Regions from separate parts of the Bacillus sp. SORGH_AS_0510 genome, predicted to be linked through region 1. Evidence: riboswitches for the same ligand, from Rfam matches in the RefSeq annotation. Region 1 holds a riboswitch; each other region holds the start of a gene.
The links. A riboswitch is a leader RNA that binds a small molecule or an ion and turns the genes downstream of it on or off. The one in region 1 is predicted to bind cyclic di-GMP.
Positions count from the first base shown of each region.

Region 1 (3,938 bases):
CCAATCGTTCTTTTCTAAAAATCATGTAGGAGGTATTCTTATGAGTTTGAAATCCGCATTATTTGAGCTTAAAGAGTCATTAACGAACAAGGAATTAGGACAATCAGAAGAGTCTTTCATTCATGAGTTGGAAAATAAAAACAAATTAAGTAATGGATCACTAGTCTTTTATTTTAGCAATTTGATGATGTTCCATATGAATGAAAATAATCAAAATACATTAGATTCAAAAAAGACAAACCGAAAATGGACTAAAAATGAAATTTCATTTATGTTTCAATATATTAGAGACCGCCAAGACGAGGGTGCATTGAATATTACAGAGATTCTAGAGGAAACAGCAGACTTGTTGAATCGAGGTTATCAATCTGTAAACTATAAATATTATTCAACTCTTAAGTCCCATGAAAAAGTTCAAAAAGCCAATCAAAATGGCATTCAGTTCACAACTATTAATGAGCGCAATGTACCAGTAATTTCAATTGAAAAATTGGATGATACGCCACAGATAGCACAAATTCAAAACACTCCATCATTACAAGACGGTGATTTGTTAGATATTCTATCCGGTCTTATTACCAATGTCCAACAACTGCCCGGTCTAAATTTACATGAAATGTTAAGAGGCTTATACCAATTAACCAATATGGCTCTTCAAAACCAAGAAGCTCTTCAACAAATGGAGACGATGAAATCAACCATCAACCATGAAAAAGAAGCACTTAGGGAAAAACTGGTTAAGAAAGAACAACAACTAAGGTTAGAGAAAAAACGAAATGACGATTTACAGCTAGAAGTTTCTAAGCTTGCACGAGAGATTACTGCATTTAATAAGTTAGGGGATGCAGCTAAAATACAGAATCTTAAATCCTATAATCAAAGACTTAACTATATTATTGATGGATTTGGCATTGTCCTTCAAGTTGGAAGCTAAGGAAAAACGAAGGAAAGATACTCCATTTTAACAATGGAATATCTTTTTTATATATTTTCTAAAGTGGAGGAATATATTAACTTATCCAAAAAAATCAAAATGATTCAAAATACATCTTTTTGATGGACTTAACTTTTTTTCTTACTATCCGATAATCATAAAAACAAGAAATGCATGTAAAGAAGGAGAGTTAATAATGGTTTTAAATAATCCTTACCAAGCCTATCAAAAACAAGCTGTCACTACGTCAAAGCCAGAAGACCTTACATTTATGTTATATGAAGGATTAGTTAAATTTATACGACTATCAAAAGCTGCCTTGCAGGATAGAAGACTAGAACAAAGTAACACTTATAATTTAAGAGCACAAGATATTTTAAGTGAATTAATGGTAACCTTAAAAAAAGAATATAGTATTTCTGAACAATTACTACCGATGTACGACTTTATGAAATCACGATTGATTGAAGCGAACCTTAAGAAAAGTGAGGAAATACTTGTTGAAGTAGAAGAGTTTGCCGTGGAATTATCAGAAACTTGGGCGACTGCCATGAAACAAGTTAAAACTAATAGCTAGGGTCTGAATTAAAAATGAATGAATTGCTTAAGAAGATATATGAAGTGACAGTAGAGATGTGCCACCTATTAAAAGAAGAAAATTATGAGGAATTTGAAAAACTTTTAGACGATCGAAATACACTTATGTGTAAAGTGGATGAATTAAAAAATAGTGTAAATGGTTATGTTTATTCATCATCAGAGTTAAAATTGTTAAAAGACACATTTCAACTAGATCAGGAATTCGCTCCTTTACTTGAAAAAAAATTGTCTGAAACAAAAATTCTCATCAATCAACAAAAGAAGCAAAAACTCGTCTCTCAACAGTATAGGAACTACACTAAACAAACGAATGGTATCTTTTTAGATTCAAAAAGGTAAATTTGTCATAGAAAATGTCGAAAAAAGTAAATATTATTTGTAGTTTTTAACAAAATATGACAAAAAACTAGGTGAAACACCTTTATATTCTATAAATTAGGACTAAATACCTAGTTAATTCGACAAAATTAGGTAAAAAGTCGGGTATTCTATATTGTTAAAACATTCTATTATTTGATTAGAGATTATTTAGTTACAAGAAAACATTGAATCTCGATCAAGGCAAAACTGATGAAAATCAGTGACGCAAAGCTAAAGGGGCTAAGGGAATATACTATGCCAGCCAGTTGCCTAATAGATAGGGTGTTTTTCCTAGGTATAAAATGTCTACATAGGTATAGGACTTCTATACCCTCTGAAAGATATTTTGTCTGTTAACCCCCCTTCTGAAAGGCGGGGTTATTTTTATGTCCTTTAACATGGGGGTTAAGGAGAGGAAAAAAAGAATGTTCCTACAACAGATAAAGACAGACGAACATGTCAACAACAAGATTTTAGATTTAATGGAATTTAAAAAGAGGAAACCATTGTTTAAGCATCCGATTAAGATAACACTTGGATATCCAATCAATTGTTCCTATTATATTGTGAAAAATATTGTTTATATGGGAAAGCAGATTCTTGCAATGAAGCAAGAAGAGGATACAGATACGATTGTTTTAGTTGAAGGAAAAATTGAAAATGGCCAATTAACTTGCATTTCAATGCTTACTGAGGATTGTTTAGTAGATGTAAGTAGAATGCTAGACGGCGCGATCTAACCCATAAGAAAGGAGCTTACCATTGAAAATAGGTGATGATTGGTTTACCAAAACGATGTTAACAAGTACGATGTCAAGAAACGAAAATTTAACTACACAGGTAGGGACAAATAGTTCAGACTTTGCAAACCTTTTTACATCGGTCTTAAATGAATTAATGAAAAATGAAATACCAACGGCAATCCAACCTTCATTGCCTTCCTTCTTAGAAAATATGACCATTACTAATGAGGGTTCAAAATTAGGGGAGGATTCGTTATCTTCTTTTTCAGGAGAACCGTTACGATTTCAGTCCATTAATGCTGATAAAGTTGATGAAGTGCTTGGCGGTAAGTTAAAAGGAATGGGGGAAGCATTTGTTCAAGCTGGACAGAGATTTAATGTGGACCCTGCATTACTTGTAGCAATTGCACAGCATGAAACAGGAAATGGAACATCAAAAGCAGCTTATATTAAGAATAATATCGCTGGTATGATGGGCAAAAATGGATTAAAGTCATACTCCTCTATTGAAGAAAGTATCATGGACATGGCCCGAAATTTAAGTAAGAACTATCTTGGACAAGGGCTGACAACCATTTCAAAAATTGCAGGTAAATATGCCCCTGTTGGTGCAGATAATGACCCTAATAACCTTAATCATCATTGGGTTTCAGGTGTAAGTAAATTTTTTAGTCAATTAAAGGTTTAATTCAATCTCAAAATGTTCTATAACAAAAATTTCCTTTGTAAAAAAGTGTAGATTAATAGACCTTTTTTATAGTATATTGATGATTGAATGTTGATAATTTTGTTGATATTTATCAAAAAATATCAAATTTTACGAGTGGAAAGGAGGAGGGGCATTTTGACAAATATTAACCTCCTACAAAAGGCATTAGATGCTTCCAGTTTACGCCAACAGGTGATTTCAAATAATATATCAAATGCTGAAACTCCAGGATATAAAACAAAACAAGTAGTGTTTGAGGATATCTTTAAAAAATATTTAAGTAATCAAACAAGTTTTGAAGGAAATCGTACAAATAGTCGTCATTTAGTAATTGGCAAATCATCATTTATACCTTCAGCCAGCATTGTGGAAAATACAAATTCAGTTATGCAGAACAATGGAAATAACGTTGATATCGATGAAGAGATGACAAATATGGGGAAAAACTCCCTTTGGTATTATACACTGACCGAACAAATTAACAGTGAATTTCAACAATTGTCCATTGCTATTAAAGGAAGGAGCTAAGGAACATGTTTGATTCGTTAAATATAAGTGCCTCAGCATTAACAGCTCAGCGTTTACGAATGGA
Region 1 is NZ_JAUTAU010000001.1:3,064,734-3,068,671, reverse strand. Features, by position in the region: gene QE429_RS15780 (hypothetical protein) at 41-934, shown strand; gene fliS (flagellar export chaperone FliS) at 1,131-1,511, shown strand; gene QE429_RS15770 (flagellar protein FliT) at 1,526-1,873, shown strand; cyclic di-GMP riboswitch class I at 2,085-2,168, shown strand; gene QE429_RS15765 (hypothetical protein) at 2,320-2,634, shown strand; gene QE429_RS15760 (glucosaminidase domain-containing protein) at 2,657-3,325, shown strand; gene flgB (flagellar basal body rod protein FlgB) at 3,482-3,874, shown strand; gene flgC (flagellar basal body rod protein FlgC) at 3,880-3,938, shown strand, end outside.

Region 2 (3,938 bases), 840 kb from region 1:
TCTTCGATTTCAGATAATTCAGAAGGATTAAGACCGATATTTAATGTCCCTTCAAGAGTTTCTACCTTCAATTGATCAAATTTATATTCAATTTTATCGACATGTATGGGCTGTTTCTCTTTTAGTTGCTTCATCTCTTCTTGCATTTTTTGAAGGGTAGTCTCCAATGCAACGATTCTCTTTTCCTGTGCTTGAATATACATTTGCAGCCATTGAAGGTATTGGGAATAATCTTGATACATGAAATCACCTCACAGTAGGTAGTCTCGTTAAACCCAAAAGATGGATGAGAATTATTTGTCTACATTTTCTTTTTTTCTAACAGCTGCCTGTAATGGCACGGCGGGGGTACCCACTAAGCTTCCAAGGGCTTTAATTGGCTTGGGGGCGGGTTCTGTAAAACCACCAGTATTATAAAGATAGGCAGATGGTTTTATCATTCCAGCACTGCCAATTTGCATGACAGAGGAATTGGAAATACTCCCAATTCTTATGCAATTTACTTGAATGGATTGTTGTATATAGTAATTCATGTTAGACCACCCAATTGTTAAGCATTTAGGGCAATTCCTTGATCAATAACATCTGCATCCGATGTGTTAGTAGAACTTGAATTGTTGTTTAGACGCAAATTTTCCCCTGTATTAAATGACCCGGCTCCTGAGAATGTTTTGGCATTAGAAAATGGCATAATTTTATATACGTCGCCAATATGGAATACTGAACTGCTTCCTAAGGTAATTACCTGTGCAACTCCAACGATGGCTGGCATGATCAACATCCTTTTTAATTGTTATCTATAAATTATATGTATGGGCGAATGTATGGTGAATGGTTAGCCTAAATAAATTGGCAGTATAGGTAATTTGAGGATATATACGCATTTATTGTTGATTTTATAAGGGTTTTAGTCGGAAATGGGTAAATATACCTAACTCCTTTGAAATAAAATAGTATTTTAGTAGGATGCTCTTTGAGGGGAAAAAGTTCTATTATGTGAATAAGAGATCAGTCGGACAAACAAACACTGATTCTCGATAAAGGCAAAACTGATGAAAATCAGCGACGCAAAGCTAAAGGGGCTAAGGTGCTTTTGCACTACGCCAGCCAGTTACCGAAAGAACAGGGTGTTTCATAGTAGTGATACTATTTATCCATAGTTTATCTATGTATATTTAGGTGCGCTTATTTTTAACCCCCCTTTCGGTAAAGGCGGGGTTATTTTTATTATCGGAGGTGAAATGAGTGAAAGTCGTGAATCTGTCAAACGGAGCGGAACTGGCAAACCATCTATCAACAGCTGATACCTTTTTTAAAAGATTAAAAGGACTGATGTTTTCGAAAAGTTTACCAGCAGGACACGGCTTATTAATCCAACCCTGCCAATCCATTCATACTTTCTTCATGAATTATTCCATCGATGTCATTTACTTAAGTGAAGATCTTGAAATTGTCGGCCTGGACGAAACGGTAAAGCCCGCAACAGTAGGGAAGTATCACAAAAGAGCAAAGTCAGTATTAGAGGTGCCAGCAGGCACGATTCAGCAAACGGAAACAAAAATTGGAAACTATTTAACTATAAAATGAAAAGGGGTTTTTACAAATGATGAAAAAAATGAAAGCTTTATTTACTGAAGAACAAGGACAAGGTATGACTGAGTATGGGTTAGTTTTAGGACTAATTGCGGTTGGCGCTGTAGCAGTATTACTAGTAATGAAAGATCAAGTTGTTAAGTTATTTACGGATGCAAAGGACGCATTAACAAGTGCTGGTGCAGGCGGCGGGACTCAATAATATTTATTTATCTTGATTTAACTTAGCTATTTCCTTATAGCCTTGCGTTCAATATAAACGTGAGGCTATTTTTCTTTCAAGAAAATAGTTATAAACCATACCTACGAATAGGAAAGGAGAGATATATAAGTGTGGAGTAACTTACTACTAATGATCCTCCTGATTATATGTGTGATTACCGACTTAAAGGAACGGAAAATTTATAATAAGGTTTTATTTCCCTTTTTATTTATAGCATGGATTTTTCACTCCATTACCGCTGGATGGAGCGGATTAACAGGGGCACTCCTTGGTACGGCTGTAGGGTTAGGAATCCTATTAATTCCTTATCTCCTTGGAGGAATGGGTGCTGGTGATGTAAAACTCCTTGCTGTAATTGGCGGATTAAAGGGAATCAGTTTTGTATTAATGGCGTCGATCTATATGGCTCTGGCTGGAGGTTTTATGGCTATCCTATTTATTCTTTACCGTAAAGGATTTTTAAAGAGATTATTATACCTAATGCATGGTCTGCGGCATGGAATGAGGCTTTCTCTTCTCGAGGAAAATGAGTCGGTCAAAACCACGCTTCCTTATGGCGTCGCTATTGCGGCAGGAGCCATCTTTCAAGTATATTTCCCTGGAGCCCTTTTCCAATGAAAAAAGATGAACGTGGCCAATCGTTGGTAGAAACAGCGCTAATTATTCCTATTTTTCTATTGATTTTAGTAGGAATCCTTGATTTTGGTCGAGTGATATATTCCTATGCGCATTTGCAAATGGCGGCTCAGGAAACAGTTAGACTAGGTGGTCTGGGAAAGAAGGATGCTGACATTTCAACTTTCGCCCACCAATATGTCCATTTAGGGGATACGACAAAATTACAGGTAACAATCACTCCAGCGGATACGGTTAGGCGTTCGGGAGACTATGTAACAGTCAAGCTGAAGTATCCAATGACATTTTTAACTCCTATGATTTCCAAGTTCTTCCCCTCCGATTTTGCCATTGAAACAAATTCAACGATTCGCGTAGAGTGAGGGATAAATATGCGAAAATTTTTTACTAGTTTATTTAAGGGTGAGCAAGGGAATGCCCTCATTCTTGGTGCAATCTCGCTAATGACCATCCTCTGTATGGCAGGATTAGCCATAGATGGAGGCTTAATTTATATGGAAAAAGCAAAGCTGCAAAAGGTAGCAAATGCAGCCGTCCTTTCAGGGGCTCAAGAGCTGCCAAATACAGAACAAAAAGTGACTGATACCGTGCAATATATCTTAGATTCTCATAAAGCAGCGAACACGTTAACCAATCTTGGTATTAACATGGGAAGTAAAGTTACCATCCACCTAACGAAATCAGTAAACATGACGTTTATGAAAATTTTTGGTTTTGAAAAAACGGACGTCACAGCTAGAGCTGCAGCAGGATTAGGTGTGATAGGAAAAGCAGTAGGTGCCGCTCCATTAGGAATCGACGAGAGTGTGATTCTGGAATATAACAAAACTTACTTATTAAAAGTTGATTCTTCAGGAGTGTCATCAGGGAATTTTGGCATTTTGGCACTTAGTGGACCAGGAGCAAAAACCTATGAACAAAATTTAAGATATGGATATTCGGAACTTCTAAAAATTGGCGATGTTGTGGATACACAAACAGGGAATATAGCAGGAAGTACACGGTCAGCAATAAACGAGCGAGTAAATGGCTGTACACAGCCGCCAGGTGATTACAGTTTACGAAGTTGTTCCAGAATTCTACTTATACCGGTTTATAAGCCTTACAACTTTACAAGTAATCAATTAAAGCAAGTAAAGGTTACTGGTTTTGCCTATTTTTATATTACTGACCCAATGAGTTCGACAGATACCTCTATAAAAGGAGTTTTTATAAAAAGGGCCGGAGCAGGGACTTTTGATGAAGGTGCGAAGGACAGAGGAGCATACAGCATACGATTAACGGAGTAGGTGAAGCAAATTGAAGCCGAAAATAGTATTAATTCTCTCACTTGTGATGGGAATTATCACAACATTTTTGTTTTTTCAATATACAAAGCAAATGGGAACACAAAAGGTTTCTACCGTGGCAACGGTTGGAGTAGTGGTGGCGAAAGAAAAAATTGATAAAAATGAAAAAATAACGGCCGATAAATTAGAGGTTGTAC
Region 2 is NZ_JAUTAU010000001.1:3,901,673-3,905,610, reverse strand. Features, by position in the region: gene gerPC (spore germination protein GerPC) at 1-242, opposite strand, end outside; gene QE429_RS19980 (spore germination protein GerPB) at 294-533, opposite strand; gene QE429_RS19975 (spore germination protein) at 551-772, opposite strand; cyclic di-GMP riboswitch class I at 1,033-1,119, shown strand; gene QE429_RS19970 (DUF192 domain-containing protein) at 1,246-1,587, shown strand; gene QE429_RS19965 (Flp family type IVb pilin) at 1,604-1,795, shown strand; gene QE429_RS19960 (A24 family peptidase) at 1,925-2,434, shown strand; gene QE429_RS19955 (TadE/TadG family type IV pilus assembly protein) at 2,431-2,814, shown strand; gene QE429_RS19950 (pilus assembly protein TadG-related protein) at 2,824-3,741, shown strand; gene cpaB (Flp pilus assembly protein CpaB) at 3,752-3,938, shown strand, end outside.
Region 2: linked by a shared signal. The riboswitch ahead of QE429_RS19970 (DUF192 domain-containing protein) and the one ahead of QE429_RS15765 (hypothetical protein) in region 1 are both predicted to bind cyclic di-GMP.

Region 3 (3,938 bases), 1.1 Mb from region 1:
ATCGTAATAGTTATATAAGTAGGGAATAGTTGAAATTCTGACTTGCTAAACAAAGGATCTTAAGGAGTGGGTGCTACTATGAACAAACAAGAGGCAATCAATTTTGATATTCTCTGTATTGGCGGTGCAAATGTAGACCGGAAAATTCAAGCACTAAATCAATTGAAATATGGAACATCAAACCCGGCTATAAGTTCTATGTCACGGGGCGGTGTTGCAAGAAATATTGCAGAAAACTCTGGACGAATAGGACTTAAGACATCTCTGTTTGCATACGTGGGCTCTGATCCTGAAGGGGAATGGCTGTTAGATAATACGAAGCCTTTTGTAGATGTAAGCCCCACACAAGTCATACAAGGAAAATCCACGGGCACATATACTGCGGTTCTTGACCAATTGGGTGAAATGGAAATCGCCTTAGCTGATATGGCTATTTATAATGAAGTGAACGATTCTATTTTTGAACATATTCTATTACAAATTGAACAAGCAAAAATGATTTTATTAGATACAAATTTCCCAAAAGAAGTCATTAACCAAGTAATTAATGACAGTAAGAACTTCATGAAACCGTTATGTATTGCTACTGTCTCTGCTCCTAAGACGGAAAAGCTGCCCTCATCTCTTGAAGGTGTAACCTGGTTGATCGCGAACCATAAAGAGGCAGAGGCTTTATCGCAATTAGAAATTAAATCTGAGGGTGATTTCTACCAAGCTGCAGAGGTCATTATGAAAAAAGGTGCTGAAAAGGTTGTTATCACTCGTGGTGAGAAGGGGTTAATTTTTTACACAAAAAATGGAGAAGCGGGTGCGCTAATGCCCCCGATTGTGCCTATTGTGGATGTAACCGGAGCGGGTGATTCCCTCATTGCTGGAATATTATTCGGATACTTAAAGGGACTTAGCACAGAGGATGCTTGTAAGATTGGACTTTCCTGTTCATTGATCACTATTAACTCTAATGAAACCGTAAGTCCGGAGTTAAACCAAAAAACATTACTTGAAACATATCAGAAATACTTCAGCAAAGGGGTAACCAAGCGATGAACCAAGAATACTTGTCTTTTTCAGAAGAAGTGCTTGAAGCGAAAAGATTGGGGAAACCAATTGTAGCACTTGAATCGACTATTATTTCTCATGGGATGCCGTACCCTCAAAATGTACAGACTGCTAAGGAAGTGGAAGAAATTATACGGCAGAATGGAGCCGTACCAGCTACCATCGCTGTCATTAATGGGAAAATAAAAATCGGTTTATCTGATGAAGAATTGGAGTTTTTAGCGACTAGTAAAGAAATTATGAAGGCCAGCAGGCGCGACCTTCCATATCTCATAGCTTCTAAAAAGCATGGGGCAACAACAGTAGCAGCAACGATGATTTGTGCTCATCTGGGCGGTATACAAGTGTTTGTAACAGGCGGCATTGGCGGGGTTCATCGCGGTGCGGGAGTGACGATGGATGTCTCTGCAGACCTTCAGGAATTAGCCAAGACCAATGTAGCCGTTGTTTGTGCTGGAGCTAAATCTATACTAGATATAGGCTTGACATTGGAATATTTAGAAACAAACGGTGTCCCGGTTATTGGATATCAAACAGACATCCTACCCGCTTTTTATACAAGAACAAGCCCACATCATGTAAACTTCCGTGTGGATTCACCAGAGGAAGCTGCGGCATTAATGAAGGCGAAATGGAATTTGGGGTTAGACGGTGGGATTGTTATTGCCAATCCAATTCCCGAAGCCTTTGCAATGGACGAATCAGTCATTAACGATGTAATCGAAGTAGCCTTAAAGGAGGCCGATAGTAAAGGCATTCAAGGCAAAGAGGTCACACCTTTCCTTCTAAGCAGGGTTAAAGAGTTAACAGAGGGGTCGAGTTTAGAAGCGAATATTGCACTAGTGAAACATAATGCTAAAGTAGGAGCACTTATTGCAGCAACAAAAGCAAACTAAACATAGTCATATTCAAGGGGGGATTTGATTTGGAATCCTTCCTTTTTTGCATTTCAATTAAATTGGGAGAAATCGGGATTTTTTGTAGAAAAATAGGATAATTTGTGTGAAAAAATAATTAGAAAATTATAAATTAAAGACAAAATCCAACAACCTATTATAAAAGGACTAGATATAATGTACATATCATTTGATATTAAGTAATTATACCTAAATAAATAGTAGGAGCTGGAAAACTGTAATATTAAAGTATTAGAACTAACAGAAAAAGGCAAACCTGTTGAAAAGTAGGGACGCAAAACCGAGGATCTAAGGCACGCAATACGCTTGCTATGATGGCCGGGTTACCTGGAATACAATTTGTATTTTAGGGGTGAGAAAAATGATAATTACAGAGAGAACCGTGGAAGTAATTGATCAGGAATGGATGGCACTAATACTGGAAGCAAGAGAACTTGGATTATCTATAGCAGATGTTCGTGAATTCCTTTACCAAGATGATCAGAGATAACTCTTGGTATAATTAAAAAAGCATTCTACAAGAGAGATCTTCTAATGTAGAATGCTTTTCTTCTTTATAATAACTACTATTCATTAGTATTATTTTGATTTATTCTCCACTTATTAAACTCGAGGAAATCACGAAATTGTTCTTTAGAAACACCAGAACCCATTGCTTCTTTCACTAGGTTCATCCATTCGCTATCTAACTCATCTTTATTAATTTGCTCATGTATCAAATGCTCGACTGGTAGATTTAATACAGCAGCAATTTTCTCAAGAAATTGAATCGATGGGTTTTTTTGCAGGTTTCTTTCAAGAGAACTTAAATAAGACTTAGCGACGCCAGCTTGTTCTGCAAGTTCGGAAAGAGACATTTTCTTTTCTAGGCGAAATTTTTTTACGCGATCACCAATCATTAAATTCACACACCTATTATACATATTTATAAGTTAATTCTACCAAAAAGAATGAAAAAGTACCATATTAAGAACGAAGGAATATAAAAAATAGTGAAAATTATTAATTTTAGACTAGCGAATGCTATTTTTGAAAAAATTACGGTTTAGCGTTAATATTAGTAGTGTTGCCATAAAGTTTAACGAGTAAAAATCTTATATTAACATACATAAAAATAAATTAAAAAGGCAGGTAAACAAATGATTGTCTTGAAATCACAACGTGAAATTGATGCGATGAAAAAGGCGGGGGAAATCCTAGCGGCTTGTCATAAGGAAATAGCAAAATTAATTAAACCTGGCGTGACTACTTGGGAAATAGACCAGTTTGTCGACCAGTTCTTAACTGAACATAATGCAACACCAGAGCAAAAGGGATATAAAGGCTATGAATATGCGACATGTGCCAGTATCAATGATGAAATTTGTCACGGATTTCCAAGAAAACAAGCTTTAAAAGAAGGAGATATTGTCACCATTGATATGGTAGTCAATTACAATGGGGCATTAGCAGATTCAGCATGGTCATATGCTGTTGGGAATATCTCTAATGAGGCAGATCATTTGTTAAAAGTGACGAAGGAAGCCTTATACAAAGGAATTGAGCAGGCTGTTGTAGGAAACCGAATAGGTGACATTGGTCATGCTATCCAAACTTATGTAGAAGGTGAAGGCCTATCTGTTGTGAGAGACTTTATTGGGCATGGAATAGGTGCAGTGATTCATGAGAAACCGGATGTTCCACATTATGGACTGCCGGGAAAAGGGGCAAGAATCAAAGAGGGAATGGTCTTTACGATTGAACCAATGGTAAATATCGGTCAATATCAAACAAAGATGGACTCTAATGGTTGGACAGCACGAACTGTTGATGGTAAACTTTCCGCACAATATGAGCATACTATCGCCATTACAAAAGATGGCCCGATGATCTTAACAGAGCAAAGATAAAAGGAAACCCGTTATTTCGCAAAAATAACGGGTTTTGTTTGTCTTATTTTTTACGTAAACTCCCTAGTTCTTC
Region 3 is NZ_JAUTAU010000001.1:4,191,754-4,195,691, reverse strand. Features, by position in the region: gene QE429_RS21380 (carbohydrate kinase family protein) at 79-1,047, shown strand; gene QE429_RS21375 (pseudouridine-5'-phosphate glycosidase) at 1,044-1,955, shown strand; cyclic di-GMP riboswitch class I at 2,216-2,307, shown strand; gene QE429_RS21370 (anti-repressor SinI family protein) at 2,338-2,466, shown strand; gene QE429_RS21365 (helix-turn-helix domain-containing protein) at 2,543-2,875, opposite strand; gene map (type I methionyl aminopeptidase) at 3,116-3,865, shown strand; gene QE429_RS21355 (DUF1128 domain-containing protein) at 3,909-3,938, opposite strand, start outside.
Region 3: linked by a shared signal. The riboswitch ahead of QE429_RS21370 (anti-repressor SinI family protein) and the one ahead of QE429_RS15765 (hypothetical protein) in region 1 are both predicted to bind cyclic di-GMP.

Region 4 (3,938 bases), 2.4 Mb from region 1:
ATGATTGAAACCGGTGCGTTCTCGCGCCTAACCCCTCAACCGTTTGATTTAAGCCTCTGGAGGTAGAAGGATCATAGGGAACCCAATTTCTTCTTTCAAGTTCATGTATTTCTGCAGGGGTGAGGGCACCTTGTATCTTTTCTTTAATCAGATTGGATAATGGTCCCCCATCGTGTCCCTTGCTCCCTAACATGCCAGGATGTTTAGGCATTTGGACTAAAAAGATGTCAATGATAGAAGCTAATACACCTGCAACTCCGCAAATGGACCAATCTATCTTATCTAGCCTATGGATGGATTTGAAATCCCCTCTTAACAATTCAATGCGATTTTCAACCCCTTGGATTTCTTCAGCGGTTAGAATATCAGCAAAACTAACGGAATCATTAGATGAAGTTTCAGCATCTGCCAATAGATCATCCCATGACCGAAGTGCCAGTTTTCTAGGTTTTCGCTCACTTGTTTTTTGGTTCATGTTCATGTTTTCTAGGCTAATCCCCAAACTGCGTAAAAGGTCTTCTGATTCTTGAATAGATGAATCCATCGTTTTTTTGATGTGATCTAGTTGGTTACCCATTTCTTTTAAGTTATCTGATTGGTGCTTTAGAATTTTTAGCTTTTCTAGGTCTGCTTTACTTGTTATGTATTTATCGGATGGACCTGCTTTACTCATGCGGCAATATCCGCTTTTAGGTCTTTAATAACCCCTGAAAGAAGGATATTTAAGGAGTTTAAATATTCGGCCCGTTTCTGTGTTTGGTTTAAGTCGTTTTTTAATTCTCTAATGATTGCATCGTGTTTTTTAATAGCTTCCTGTAATAATGCTTCCTTTGTTTGTACCAGTTTTTTCTTTTTAGAAGCAGAAAGAAGGGCATACCCGCCAACACCGAGAATCACTGCTGGTGCAGCTAGTACACCGATTCCGGCAACCATTCCGCCACCTACGATGGAACCAGCTGCAGCTAAACCTGAAGTAATTCCTGCCGCACTTAATCCAGACACGCCAAGGATGGATAAGAGTCCTAAGCCTGCAGCTCCACCTACTCCAATCCCAGCAACAGCACCGAGTACCTCAGGGATGTCACTTGTTTCAATTGTCCTTGTTCGGTCCTGTACGGCTGCTCCAGCCTCGTTAAGAATTTTTTTAATAGGTTCTAAAGCTTCCATATTTTTATACAATACCTTTTTTGCCATTCCTATCTCTCCCTTTGGTGAAAAATGCACTATTCTTATTAAAATAATAGAGCTTTTTAACTAGATTATAATACTTAATTTAGAAAAAAAGGATTAGTTTGTAATTTTTTTATTTTAGGGAATCCAAGGGGACGGTTCTGGTGGTTTTTTTCTTTTTCGTGATGACTAAAAAAATTGGTAGAACCGACCCTTTAGGTATATTGACCTGGTTATATTTTACAATTATAATTTAGATATATTATTATACATGTTTGATTATATACATATGTGTGAAGGGCAAATTCATTGAAAGATGAAGACGCAAAACTATAGGGACTAAAGTCGCGAGACAATGTTAGCCAGTTACCAATAGGAATTTTCCAAATCAATGGACTAATCTATGTTGGGTTGGTCTATTTTTATTGAGAAAAATAAGTAAGCTTTTATCAGGGAGATTGGAGAAAACGACATGAAGGTAACGGTCATCCTTTTATTAGTAGTATTTGTTGGTCTTCTGGTATGGATTCTTTACGGAATGCTTAAGTGGAAAAGAAAATTTCAAACCATCTCCCAGTTAGTAGAAAGTTCAAAGGACGTTGTCTATTACTATGAGGTACCGAAGATGAAGTTTACCTATATAAGTCCTTCTATTGAAACCTTTTTAGGCAAAGGGGTAATTGAAGAAGCTGAATTAAATCTTTACGCCCCTTTTGAAAGGGTTCATCCTGATGATTATGAAACGCTCATGCGTAAAGTAAGCGGCAATATGGATTATTCTGAAATCTTCATTCAGCGTTGGAGAGACAATAGTGGACATTATAGGTGGTTTGAGGAATACGCGAGCCCTATCTATGAAAATGGGCAATTAGTGGTCATACAAGGAATTATGAGGAATATTGATGAGAAGGTAAAACTACAACAGGCATTAGAATATCGAATATATCACGATCCTCTAACGGATATTTATAATCGGGAATACTTTGAGAAGAAATTTGAAGAGCTTAATACCTATATAAATGTCCCTGTTGCCTTAATCGTTTGTGATGTAGATGGTCTTAAATATGTAAATGACCATTTTGGCCACAGGGCGGGAGATGAATTAATCAAAGGGGTTGCAGCACTTATCAATCAATACTCCACAGAAGAGATATCCGTTTCACGAATTGGTGGGGATGAATTTGTTATTATTACGATTTATCAGACAGAAAGTCAAGTTCAACAACTTATATCTGATATTCGTAAAGATATAGAAAAGTATAATGCTCATTCATTCGAATATACGATTAAAATGTCTATCGGATATAGCTATGCATTCAGTTCAATAGAGCAAATGGAAGGATTATTTTCTCAGGCAGATAAAAAAATGTACGAAGATAAAGTGAGCAGAAAAAATCGTGTGTTTACGTAGGTGAAGCACCTTATAGCTCCAAGTCTTTTGTATTGGGGTTATGCTCGTTTTAACTAAAGGATTAATTAGTTTAGCATATAGGAAAAATAGGTGAAAATGCAGAAAAGGGACGGTTCCGATGGGTAGGAAAAAACCATGAGAACCGTCCCTATGGCATTCTATGGTGATATAGTTTAAAGGTTATGGAAAATTAAGGGGAGACGGTGAAAATCATGGAAACATTTCTTGAAATTCTATGAGAAGTTCTGAAGGGGGTTATGCGTGAATTGAGCGCATATTTCTTTCGGAAAAACGTTCTAGAAAACAAGAAAACTACCCCGCGCCGTAGCAAGCAAAAGGGTGGTTCTCACCTTGCTAGAATTGCATAAATTTATCAAACTAAAAGGCCCATCCAAAAAAGGGATGGGTCGATTACTCTAACTATATATAGGTAAATTAGAATCAATATGTCGTAAAATTTCTTCAAAAGTAACCATATTCCACGCCGCTCGGCCAATAAACAATCCGTCCACGTTCTTACACGAGAGATAGCCCTTGAAATTATCGGTATTAACGCTCCCGCCAAACAGAAGCGGAACATCCTTCGCAGCATCCTCACCATACAGATCAACTAACACACAGCGTAAATAATTATGAATTTCCGCTACATAATCCGCATCAGCCGGTGTCCCACCCTCACCAATCGCCCAAACCGGTTCATAAGCAATCAATATATTGGATAGTTGTTCAACAGTGATACCAAACAAAGAAACCTTCAACTGTTGAGCAAGCACCTCGTACGACACCCCAAAATCCTTCTGCTCTTTATTCTCCCCAATACACACCAGTGGCCTCATCCCATGATTAAGAGCAGCTTTAATCTTTTTATTTAAATCGTGATCATTCTCATTATAGTATTGTCTTCTTTCGGAATGACCAAGCTCCACAAGATCAATTCCTATCTCCTTTAACATCAGAGGACTGATTTCACCAGTGTAGGCACCCTTATCCTCCCAATGCATATTCTGTGCACCAAGCAAAATATCATGACCGCTTAATTCTTCTCGTATTCTAGATAAGGAAGTATAGGGAGGGATAATAAACAATTTGATTGAACCGTTCAAACTACTAGCTAATTCTTTCAACTCTTTGCAGTACTCCAAACCCCCTGCGAGTGTTTTTGTCATCTTCCAGTTGGTTCCAATCCAAATCTCTTTATCTTTCATTCTACATTTCCTACAACCCATTCTGCCATCGCTTCAAAAATAATTGCAACTGTCGTAGCCCCAGCATCCTGATGACCAATGGCGCGCTCTCCAAGCGTTTTGGCGCGGCCGAACTTCGCTATGAATTCCTTTGTCCGTTCAACACCGGCATT
Region 4 is NZ_JAUTAU010000001.1:622,339-626,276, forward strand. Features, by position in the region: gene QE429_RS03235 (hypothetical protein) at 1-673, opposite strand, end outside; gene QE429_RS03240 (hypothetical protein) at 670-1,194, opposite strand; cyclic di-GMP riboswitch class I at 1,460-1,544, shown strand; gene QE429_RS03245 (sensor domain-containing diguanylate cyclase) at 1,643-2,581, shown strand; gene QE429_RS03250 (triose-phosphate isomerase) at 2,998-3,786, opposite strand; gene QE429_RS03255 (DAK2 domain-containing protein) at 3,783-3,938, opposite strand, start outside.
Region 4: linked by a shared signal. The riboswitch ahead of QE429_RS03245 (sensor domain-containing diguanylate cyclase) and the one ahead of QE429_RS15765 (hypothetical protein) in region 1 are both predicted to bind cyclic di-GMP.